DNA from 2 places in the Delftia tsuruhatensis genome. Region 1 is predicted to be linked to the other one. Evidence: predicted binding sites of a transcription regulator. Region 1 holds the regulator's gene; the other holds the start of a gene.
What was found. Region 1 encodes FNR, which switches genes on or off when oxygen is low (the NO sensors DNR and NnrR bind a similar motif). Its sites were predicted from a motif close to TTGATNNNNATCAA; they were not measured.
Positions count from the first base shown of each region.

Region 2: L1Z78_RS25565 (DASS family sodium-coupled anion symporter) is a predicted target of FNR. The motif match lies at 1,998-2,011, and genes of this name have one in related genera.

Region 1 covers NZ_LR813084.1:4,034,276-4,038,439, forward strand. Annotated here, with positions in the region: gene hemN (oxygen-independent coproporphyrinogen III oxidase) at 6-1,388, opposite strand; gene fnr (fumarate/nitrate reduction transcriptional regulator Fnr) at 1,549-2,268, shown strand; gene L1Z78_RS18270 (hypothetical protein) at 2,351-2,638, opposite strand; gene L1Z78_RS18275 (FixH family protein) at 2,818-3,132, opposite strand; gene ccoG (cytochrome c oxidase accessory protein CcoG) at 3,190-4,164, opposite strand, start outside.
Region 2 covers NZ_LR813084.1:5,621,805-5,625,968, reverse strand. Annotated here, with positions in the region: gene L1Z78_RS25585 (DNA-directed RNA polymerase subunit alpha) at 1-809, shown strand, start outside; gene rplQ (50S ribosomal protein L17) at 996-1,388, shown strand; tRNA gene L1Z78_RS25575 (tRNA-Met) at 1,410-1,486, shown strand; gene L1Z78_RS25570 (hypothetical protein) at 1,561-1,878, opposite strand; gene L1Z78_RS25565 (DASS family sodium-coupled anion symporter) at 2,173-3,678, shown strand; gene L1Z78_RS25560 (alkylhydroperoxidase domain protein) at 3,716-4,164, opposite strand, start outside.

The DNA.
Region 1 (4,164 bases):
GGGGGCTAGATGATGCGCGAAAAACGCGCCCGGTTCTTGTCCGCCTGCAGATACCGGTCGAACAGCATGGCCACGCCGCGCACGAAGTACCAGCCCATGGGCGTGACCTGGAAGCCCTCGTCGCTGATCTGCACCAGGCCCTTGTCCTGCAGATCCTCCAGCGCCGCCATCTCGGGCGCGAAATATTCGCGAAAGCCCAGCAGCCAGGCCTGCTCCATGGGCTCGAACAGCACGGCGCCCTGGCACATGATGGCCATGATGACGGCGCGGCGCACCAGGTCGTCGCGCGACAGCGCCAGGCCTCTCACCACGGGCAACTGGCCGGCGTCGATGGCGTCGTAGTACTCCTCCAGCGTCTTGGCGTTCTGGCTGTAGCTGGCTCCCACCTTGCCGATGGCCGACACGCCCAGCGCGATCAGGTCGCAGTCGGGCTGGGTGCTGTAGCCCTGGAAGTTGCGGTGCAGCCGCCCCTGGCGCTTGGCCACGGCCAGCGCATCCTCGGGCAACGCGAAGTGGTCCATGCCCACATAGACATAGCCGCCGTCCATGAAAGCCGCGATGGAGCGCGAGAGCATGGCCAGCTTGTCGGCGCCCTGGGGCAGATCCTCGGAAGCGATACGCCGCTGCGGCTTGAAGCGCTCGGGCAGATGGGCGTAGGCGTACAGGGCGATGCGATCCGGCCGCAGCGCGTTGACCTGCGCCAGCGTGCGCTCGAAGGACTCGGGCGTCTGCCTGGGCAGGCCGTAGATCAGGTCCACATTGATGGAGGCAAAGCCCAGCCGGCGCGCGGCGGCCACCAGCTCGAACACCTGCGCGGCCGGCTGCACGCGGTGCACGGCGATCTGCACCTGCTCGTCGAAGTCCTGCACGCCGAAGCTCAGGCGGTTGAAGCCCAGTTCCTTGAGCACCGCCAGGCGTTCGGCGGTGACGGTGCGTGGATCGACCTCGATGGAGTACTCCCCCCCGGCCTCCAGCCTGAAGTGCTCGCGCAGCAGGCCCATCAGCGTGCGCAGCTCCTCGTCCGAGAAGAAGGTGGGCGTGCCGCCGCCCAGGTGCAGCTGGCTGACGGCCTGGCCCTTGCCGCAGTGGGCGGTGTGCAGGGCGATCTCGCGGGCCAGGTAGTCCAGGTAGACCGCAGCACGGTCATGGTGGCGCGTGACGATCTTGTTGCAGGCGCAGTAGTAGCACAGCGATTCGCAGAACGGCACATGCACATACAGCGACAAAGGCATGGCACGTGCTGCGGTACTCGATTTGCGTTGTTGCAGCGCCAGGATATAGTCCTCTGCACCAAAGGCCTCCACGAAACGGTCGGCGGTGGGGAACGAGGTGTATCGGGGCCCCGGTACGTCGAAGCGACGCAGCAGCTCTGGGGTGACAGCGGTCATGGGTTTTTTCCTCTAATACCTTGACTGTGCCGCAGGGCATCGGCCCCGTCCTTGACTCACATCAAGAGTTGTTTGAGGCACTGCTGCGACAATTTGATCCAACTCATCGCCATCCACGAGGTCACCACTGGCACGCCACTGTGCCGCTGATGTTTACTCCATGAACCTTCAGACCATCAAAGCCTCCTGCTCCAACTGCAACCTGCGCGAACTGTGCATGCCCATGGGGCTGGATGCCGAGCAGATGCAGCGCATCGACGACATCGTGGCCACGCGCCGCAAGGTCAAGCGCGGCGGCCTGCTGTTTCGCAACGGCGAGGCCTTCACCTCGCTGTATGCCATCCGCACGGGCTTCTTCAAGACCTGCGTGGCCACCGAGGACGGTCGCGACCAGGTCACGGGCTTTCAGATGGCCGGCGAGATCATCGGGCTGGACGGCATCGTCAACGACCATCACACCTGCGATGCCGTGGCCCTGGAGGATGCCGAGGTCTGCGTCATGCCCTTCGACAAGCTCGAGCACCTGTCGCGCGAGGTCACGGCCCTGCAAAACCACGTGCACAAGGTCATGAGCCGCGAGATCGTGCGCGAGCACGGCGTCATGCTGCTGCTGGGCAGCATGCGCGCCGAGGAGCGCCTGGCCGCCTTCGTGCTCAACCTGGTGCAGCGCCTGCATGCACGCGGCTTTTCCAAGTCCGAGCTGGTGCTGCGCATGACGCGCGAGGAGATCGGCAGCTACCTGGGCCTGAAGCTGGAGACCGTCAGCCGCACGTTCTCCAAGTTCGCCGAGGAGAACATCATCGAGGTGCGCCAGCGCCACCTGCGCATCCTGGACACGGATGCGCTCAAGCGCATCGTCAACAGCCAGCAATGCCAGTAGGGCATGCCAGACGCCCCTTGCGGAAATGATGAAGGCCCGCGAAAGCGGGCCTTGTTGCTTGCGGGGTGACCAGGGGAGCGGATCAGTCGCGTCCCAGTCCCTGCAGGGCCAGATCCGGGTCGGGCTCGGAGACGATGCCGTCGTTGAGGTCGCGTGCCGAGCGGCCCAGCATGATGGTCATGAGGCTGGACAGCATGGTCACGGCCCAGAACGCGAAGAAGGCCAGCGTATAGATCCCCTGGCGGGACCAGCCCAGGTCGCCGAGCCAGTGCAGCTCCAGCGGGTCCACGAAGGCAAAGACCAGCATCTCCATCACGGCGGCCGCCAGGAAGGCAGGCCAGGCAATCCACATCCAGCGTTGGGCCAACATCAGCGATCTCCTTGGGCTGTCGAGGGGCACGTTGATTGTGCGCCCCGCCAAAGCATGCCGCCAAGCCCCACGCAGCCCCGCCGGCCTGTAGGAAACCCTCACCCGTCGCGCATGCCGGAGACGGGGTTCACCATGCAAAAAAAGGCCGCATTGCGGCCTCCTGCAAGGATGCGCGGCGTTCAGCGGTCCGTGGGGTGGTCGTACGCCGGCGTGGCCGCATGGTTGCGGCCTGTGACGGCGGGCGCCAGGCTCTTGGGAACTTCGCGCGCGCCGCCTGCACGTTCATTGATCTCGATGCCGTTGCGGTAGTAGTCGGGGTCGATCACGGGGTCGGCCCCATTGATCGCGATGATGGCCGTGACCACGCCGGCCACCACCACGGCGGCCGGACCGGCCACCACGAGCCAGACATGGGCGAACTTCCACCAGGGCTTGCCGGCGTCCGGGTGCGGAGCGGACGGGGCGGCCGAAGGGACTGCGGGACTCGAAGACATGGGAAACCTCTTTCTTTCAAGCGGCACACGCGGCATGCGCCGCGCGTTCCGGGAACATTACCTGGGAACCAGGAAGACCGCCTTCTCGGACGCCCGGCCCGCACCTGCCGCCACGGCATCGATGTCGAAGAATACGGTGTGCGAGCCCGGCTCGGCGGAACCGTAGGGAATCTGCAGGCGCGCCGCGATGCCGCGCGTCTCGGCGGGGCCGACCTCGACCTCCTGCTCCGAGGCCAGCTCCAGGCCGTCCAGGCCGTGGGCGCTGATGCGGTAGCGCTGGGCCTGCTCGGTGGCGTTCATGATCTGCAGGCGGTAGACATTCTCCAGCTTGCCGCCCGCGACGATGCGCGACAGCGAGGCCCGGTCGCGGATCACGTCCACCTTGACCGACTGGCGCAGCGCCAGGCTCACGATCATGGCCGTGCTCAGGCCGACCAGCACGGCCGAGTAGATCAGCACGCGGGGCCGGAAGATGCGGCGCAGCACCTGGGCGCGCCGCCAGGCACCGGCCATGGCGTTCTGCGTGGTCAGGCGGATCAGGCCGCGCGGGTACTCCATCCTGTCCATGATGGAGTTGCAGGCGTCTATGCACAGGCCGCAGCCTATGCACTCGTATTGCAGGCCGTTGCGGATGTCGATGCCCACGGGGCAGACCTGCACGCACATCTTGCAGTCGATGCAGTCGCCCAGGCCCTGGGCCTTGTGGTCCACCTTCTTGGTGCGCGGCGCGCGCGGCTCGCCACGGCCCGTGTCGTAGCTGACGATCATCGTGTCCTTGTCGAACATGGCGCTCTGAAAGCGCGCATAGGGACACATGTACTTGCAGACCTGCTCGCGCATGTAGCCCGCATTGCCATAGGTGGCGAAGCCGTAGAACAGCACCCAGAATATCTGCCAGCTGCCCTGCAGCGCCAGCAGCTCGGCTCCCAGTTCGCGGATGGGCACGAAATAGCCCACGAAGGTGAAGCCCGTCCACAGCGCGATGGCGATCCACAGGAACTGCTTGAGCAACTTCTTCCAGAGCTTCTCGAA
Region 2 (4,164 bases), 1.6 Mb from region 1:
AGTACTCGTCCATCGACGGTGTCCAGGAAGATGTGGTCAACATCCTGCTGAACCTCAAGGGCGTGGTGTTCAAGCTGCACAACCGCGACGAGGTGACGCTGTCCCTGCGCAAGGATGGTGAAGGCGTCGTGACGGCGCGCGACATCCAGACGCCCCATGACGTGGAGATCATCAACCCTGATCATGTCATCGCCAACCTGTCGCAAGGCGGCAAGCTGGACATGCAGATCAAGGTCGAGAAGGGCCGTGGCTACGTGCCCGGCAACGTGCGCCGCTATGGCGACGAGTCCACGAAGTCGATCGGCCGCATCGTGCTGGACGCTTCGTTCTCGCCCGTCAAGCGCGTGAGCTATGCCGTCGAGTCGGCCCGCGTGGAACAGCGCACCGACCTGGACAAGCTGGTGGTGGAGATCGAGACCAATGGTGCGATCACCGCCGAGGACGCCGTGCGCGCCTCCGCCAAGATCCTGGTGGAACAGCTGGCCGTGTTCGCACAGCTGGACGGTGGCGACATCGCCAGCGTCTTCGATGCTCCGGCCGGTGGCCGTGGTGCCGCAACCGCCTTTGATCCCATCCTGCTGCGTCCCGTGGACGAGCTGGAACTCACCGTGCGTTCGGCCAACTGCCTCAAGGCAGAGAACATCTACTACATCGGCGACCTGATCCAGCGTACCGAGAACGAGCTGCTCAAGACCCCCAACCTGGGTCGCAAGTCGCTCAACGAGATCAAGGAAGTCCTGGCTTCCCGCGGTCTGACGCTGGGCATGAAGCTCGAGAACTGGCCACCCGCTGGCCTGGAAAAGCGCTAAGCACTATAATTACGGGCTCTCCTTTTTGGAGAGCCTCAGTGCCTCGGGCAGTACCTGATACGGCTGCACGAATTAATCAACAACTTGCGCAAATTCGGTTGAGGCAAGCTGCAGATCCGGTAACGGGTCCAGGCTTGCATCCTTGTTTGCACAAGTCCTAATTACATATCTTAGGAATAAAGCACCATGCGTCACGGTCACGGCCTCCGCAAACTCAATCGCACCTCTTCGCACCGCCTGGCGATGCTGAAGAACATGATGAATTCGCTCATCGAGCATGAAGCCATCAAGACCACCGTTCCCAAGGCCAAGGAACTGCGCCGCGTGATCGAGCCCATGATCACCCTGGCCAAGGTCGACACCGTTGCCAATCGCCGCCTGGCTTTCGACCGCCTGCGCGACCGCGACAGCGTGACCAAGCTCTTCAACGAGCTGGGCCCGCGTTTCGCCAAGCGTCCCGGTGGCTACACCCGTATCCTGAAGATGGGCTTCCGCGTGGGCGACAACGCCCCCATGGCCTTCGTGGAACTGGTGGAACGCGCTGAAGAAGGCGCTGCAGAAGCCAAGGCAGCTGAATAATCTGCTATAATTTTGGAATACCGCGCGATGGAGCAGTCTGGTAGCTCGTTGGGCTCATAACCCAAAGGTCGGAGGTTCAAATCCTTCTCGCGCAACCAAATTGGAAAAGGGCTACGACTGTGTCGTAGCCCTTTTTTCTTGCCTTGCCGACGCAAGGCAAGGCCGCCCGTCCTCAGCCTCCGAGCTGCTGGCCCAGGCGTTGCGCCAGTCGCAGGCGCACGCGGTGGGCGATCTCCTGGGCCGCATCGGGGCTGAGCACCTCACTGATGTGCAGCACTTCGGTGTAGTGCATGTACAAGAGACCGCGCAGCGTCTTGAACGCGGTCTCGTGCCCTGCGCCGCAGACGCTGGCGTCGTCGGCCAGCACGCGTTCCACCACGCCGGCCTGCAGGAGCGGAATCTTGCAGATGACGGCGTGGCGAGCGATCTCCAGGTCGATTTCCTGAAGGCGGCATTCCCATTCCTCGGGCAAGAATCGGTTGGCTGGCATGTCGGCTTTTCTCCTGTTTTACTGCATGGGTACACCGAGGCGAAGCGCGCCCGGTCCGGGAATGCTGGCATGTGCACGGCGCGCGCAGCGGCCTGGGCACCGGCTTTACTGGCATGGGCTTGATGCCTGTCAAACTCCGGTGGAGCGGAACCCGGCGGACCGCCGAGTTCATGCTGCAGTGCATCATGATGTCAATCATGCGGCGCGGCCGCCAATGCCCGTGCAAGCCTGTTGGCTTTTGATCCGGGCAATGCGTGGCCTGTCGGCGCCGCACTGGCAACGCAAAGGATCCACATGCTCGACAAGATTGCCTCGCTGTTTCGCTACTTCAAGGCGGCCGTACCGTTCCGGCTGGTGCCTGCGCTGATCGCCACCCTGGTGCTGTTCGGGCTGTTGCTGCTGCCCGTGCCCGAGGGGCTGACGCCCAAGGGCTGGCAGTTGGTGGCCATCTTCCTGACCACCATCGTGGCCATCATCCTGAAGGTCATGCCCATCGGCGTGATGGCCTTGATGGCCATCGTCATCGTCTCGCTGTCCCAGGTCACATCCGGCTCGTCCAAGGGCGCCATCACCGATGCGCTGAGCAGCTTTTCCAGCCCGCTGATCTGGCTGATCGTGGTGGCCATCCTGATCTCGCGCGGGCTCAAGAAGACGGGCCTGGGCAATCGCATCGGCCTGATGTTCATCGCGCTGATGGGCAAGCGGACCCTGGGCATAGGCTACGGCCTGGCGATCTGCGAGCTGGTGCTGGCACCGTTCACGCCCAGCAACACGGCGCGCGGCGGCGGCATCGTGCACCCGATCATGAAGTCCATCGCCAACGCCTTCGAGTCGGACCCTGCCAAGGGGACGCAAGGCAAGGTGGGCACCTACCTGGCCCTGGTCAACTACCATGCCAATCCCATCACCTCGGCCATGTTCCTGACGGCCACGGCGCCCAACCCGCTGGTGGTGGATTTCGTGGCCAAGGCCACGGGCCAGGCCCTGCACCTGAGCTGGACCACCTGGGCGCTGTACATGCTGCTGCCGGGCCTGCTGTGCCTGCTGCTGATGCCGCTGGCCATCTACCTGCTGTCGCCGCCCGAGCTCAAGGCCACGCCCAACGCTGTGGAATATGCACGCAGCGAGATGGCCCGCATGGGGCCGCTGTCGGGCAGGGAGCGCGTGATGCTGGGCACCTTCGGCATGATGCTGCTGCTGTGGGCCAACGTGCCCCAGATGCTGTTCGGCCCCGCCTTCACGCTGGACCCGACCGTGGTGGCCTTCCTGGGCCTGTTCACGCTGATCATCACCGGCACCATCGACTGGGATGATGTGCTGTCCGAGAAAAGCGCGTGGGACACCCTGGTCTGGTTCGGTGCCCTGGTCATGCTGGCCGAGCAGCTCAACAAGCTGGGCGTGGTCGCCTGGTTCGCAGAGGGCCTGAAGAACGCCATCGTCGCCAGCGGCCTGGACTGGCTGCCCGTGGCCGCCATCCTGGTGGGGGTCTTCGTGTTCTCGCACTACCTGTTCGCCAGCACCACGGCCCACATCAGCGCCATGATGCTGGCCTTCCTGACGGTGGGCGCGCAACTGATCCCGGCGGAGTATGTCGTGCCCTTCATGCTGATGATGACGGCCGGCTCGGCCATCATGATGACGCTGACCCACTATGCCACCGGCACCTCGCCCATCATCTTCGGCAGCGGCTACGTCACGCTGGGCAACTGGTGGCGCGTGGGCGCGGCCATGTGCGTGATAGAGCTGCTGATCTTCGCCGTGGCCGGCAGCGCCTGGTGGAAGTTGCTGGGCCTGTGGTGACGGGGAGCGGCCGATCCGGCCGCTTCGTCGGGACGGCTCAGCCCGGCGCGATGTGCCGCGGCTCGCCCAGCGACAGCATGAGCCGGTTGGCCCAGTTGAAGAAGGCCGTGCCGTGCAGCACGTCGGAGATGGCGGCATCATCCAGGCCGGCGGCGCGCAGCGCATCGATGTGGGCGGGCTCCAGCGCAGGCGGCGTCTGGGTCAGCGCCACGGCGGCCGTGACGATGGCGTTCCAGCGCGGTCCCAGGTCCGTGCCCGGGCCTTCGTCGAGCAGGCGCTGCACGTCGCCGCCCCGGCGCGAGAAGTGCGTGGCAAAGCGCGCATGGACCGAGGCGCAGTAGATGCAGCCATTGGCGCGCGAGGTGGCCGCAGCGGCCAGCTCGCGCTCGGCGCGCGGCAGGCCGGCGTCGGGGTTGTAGAAGATGTCCTTGTCGGTGCGCGTGCGCGCGCCCAGCGTGTCGGGGTCGCGCGCCAGCAGGCGGAAGT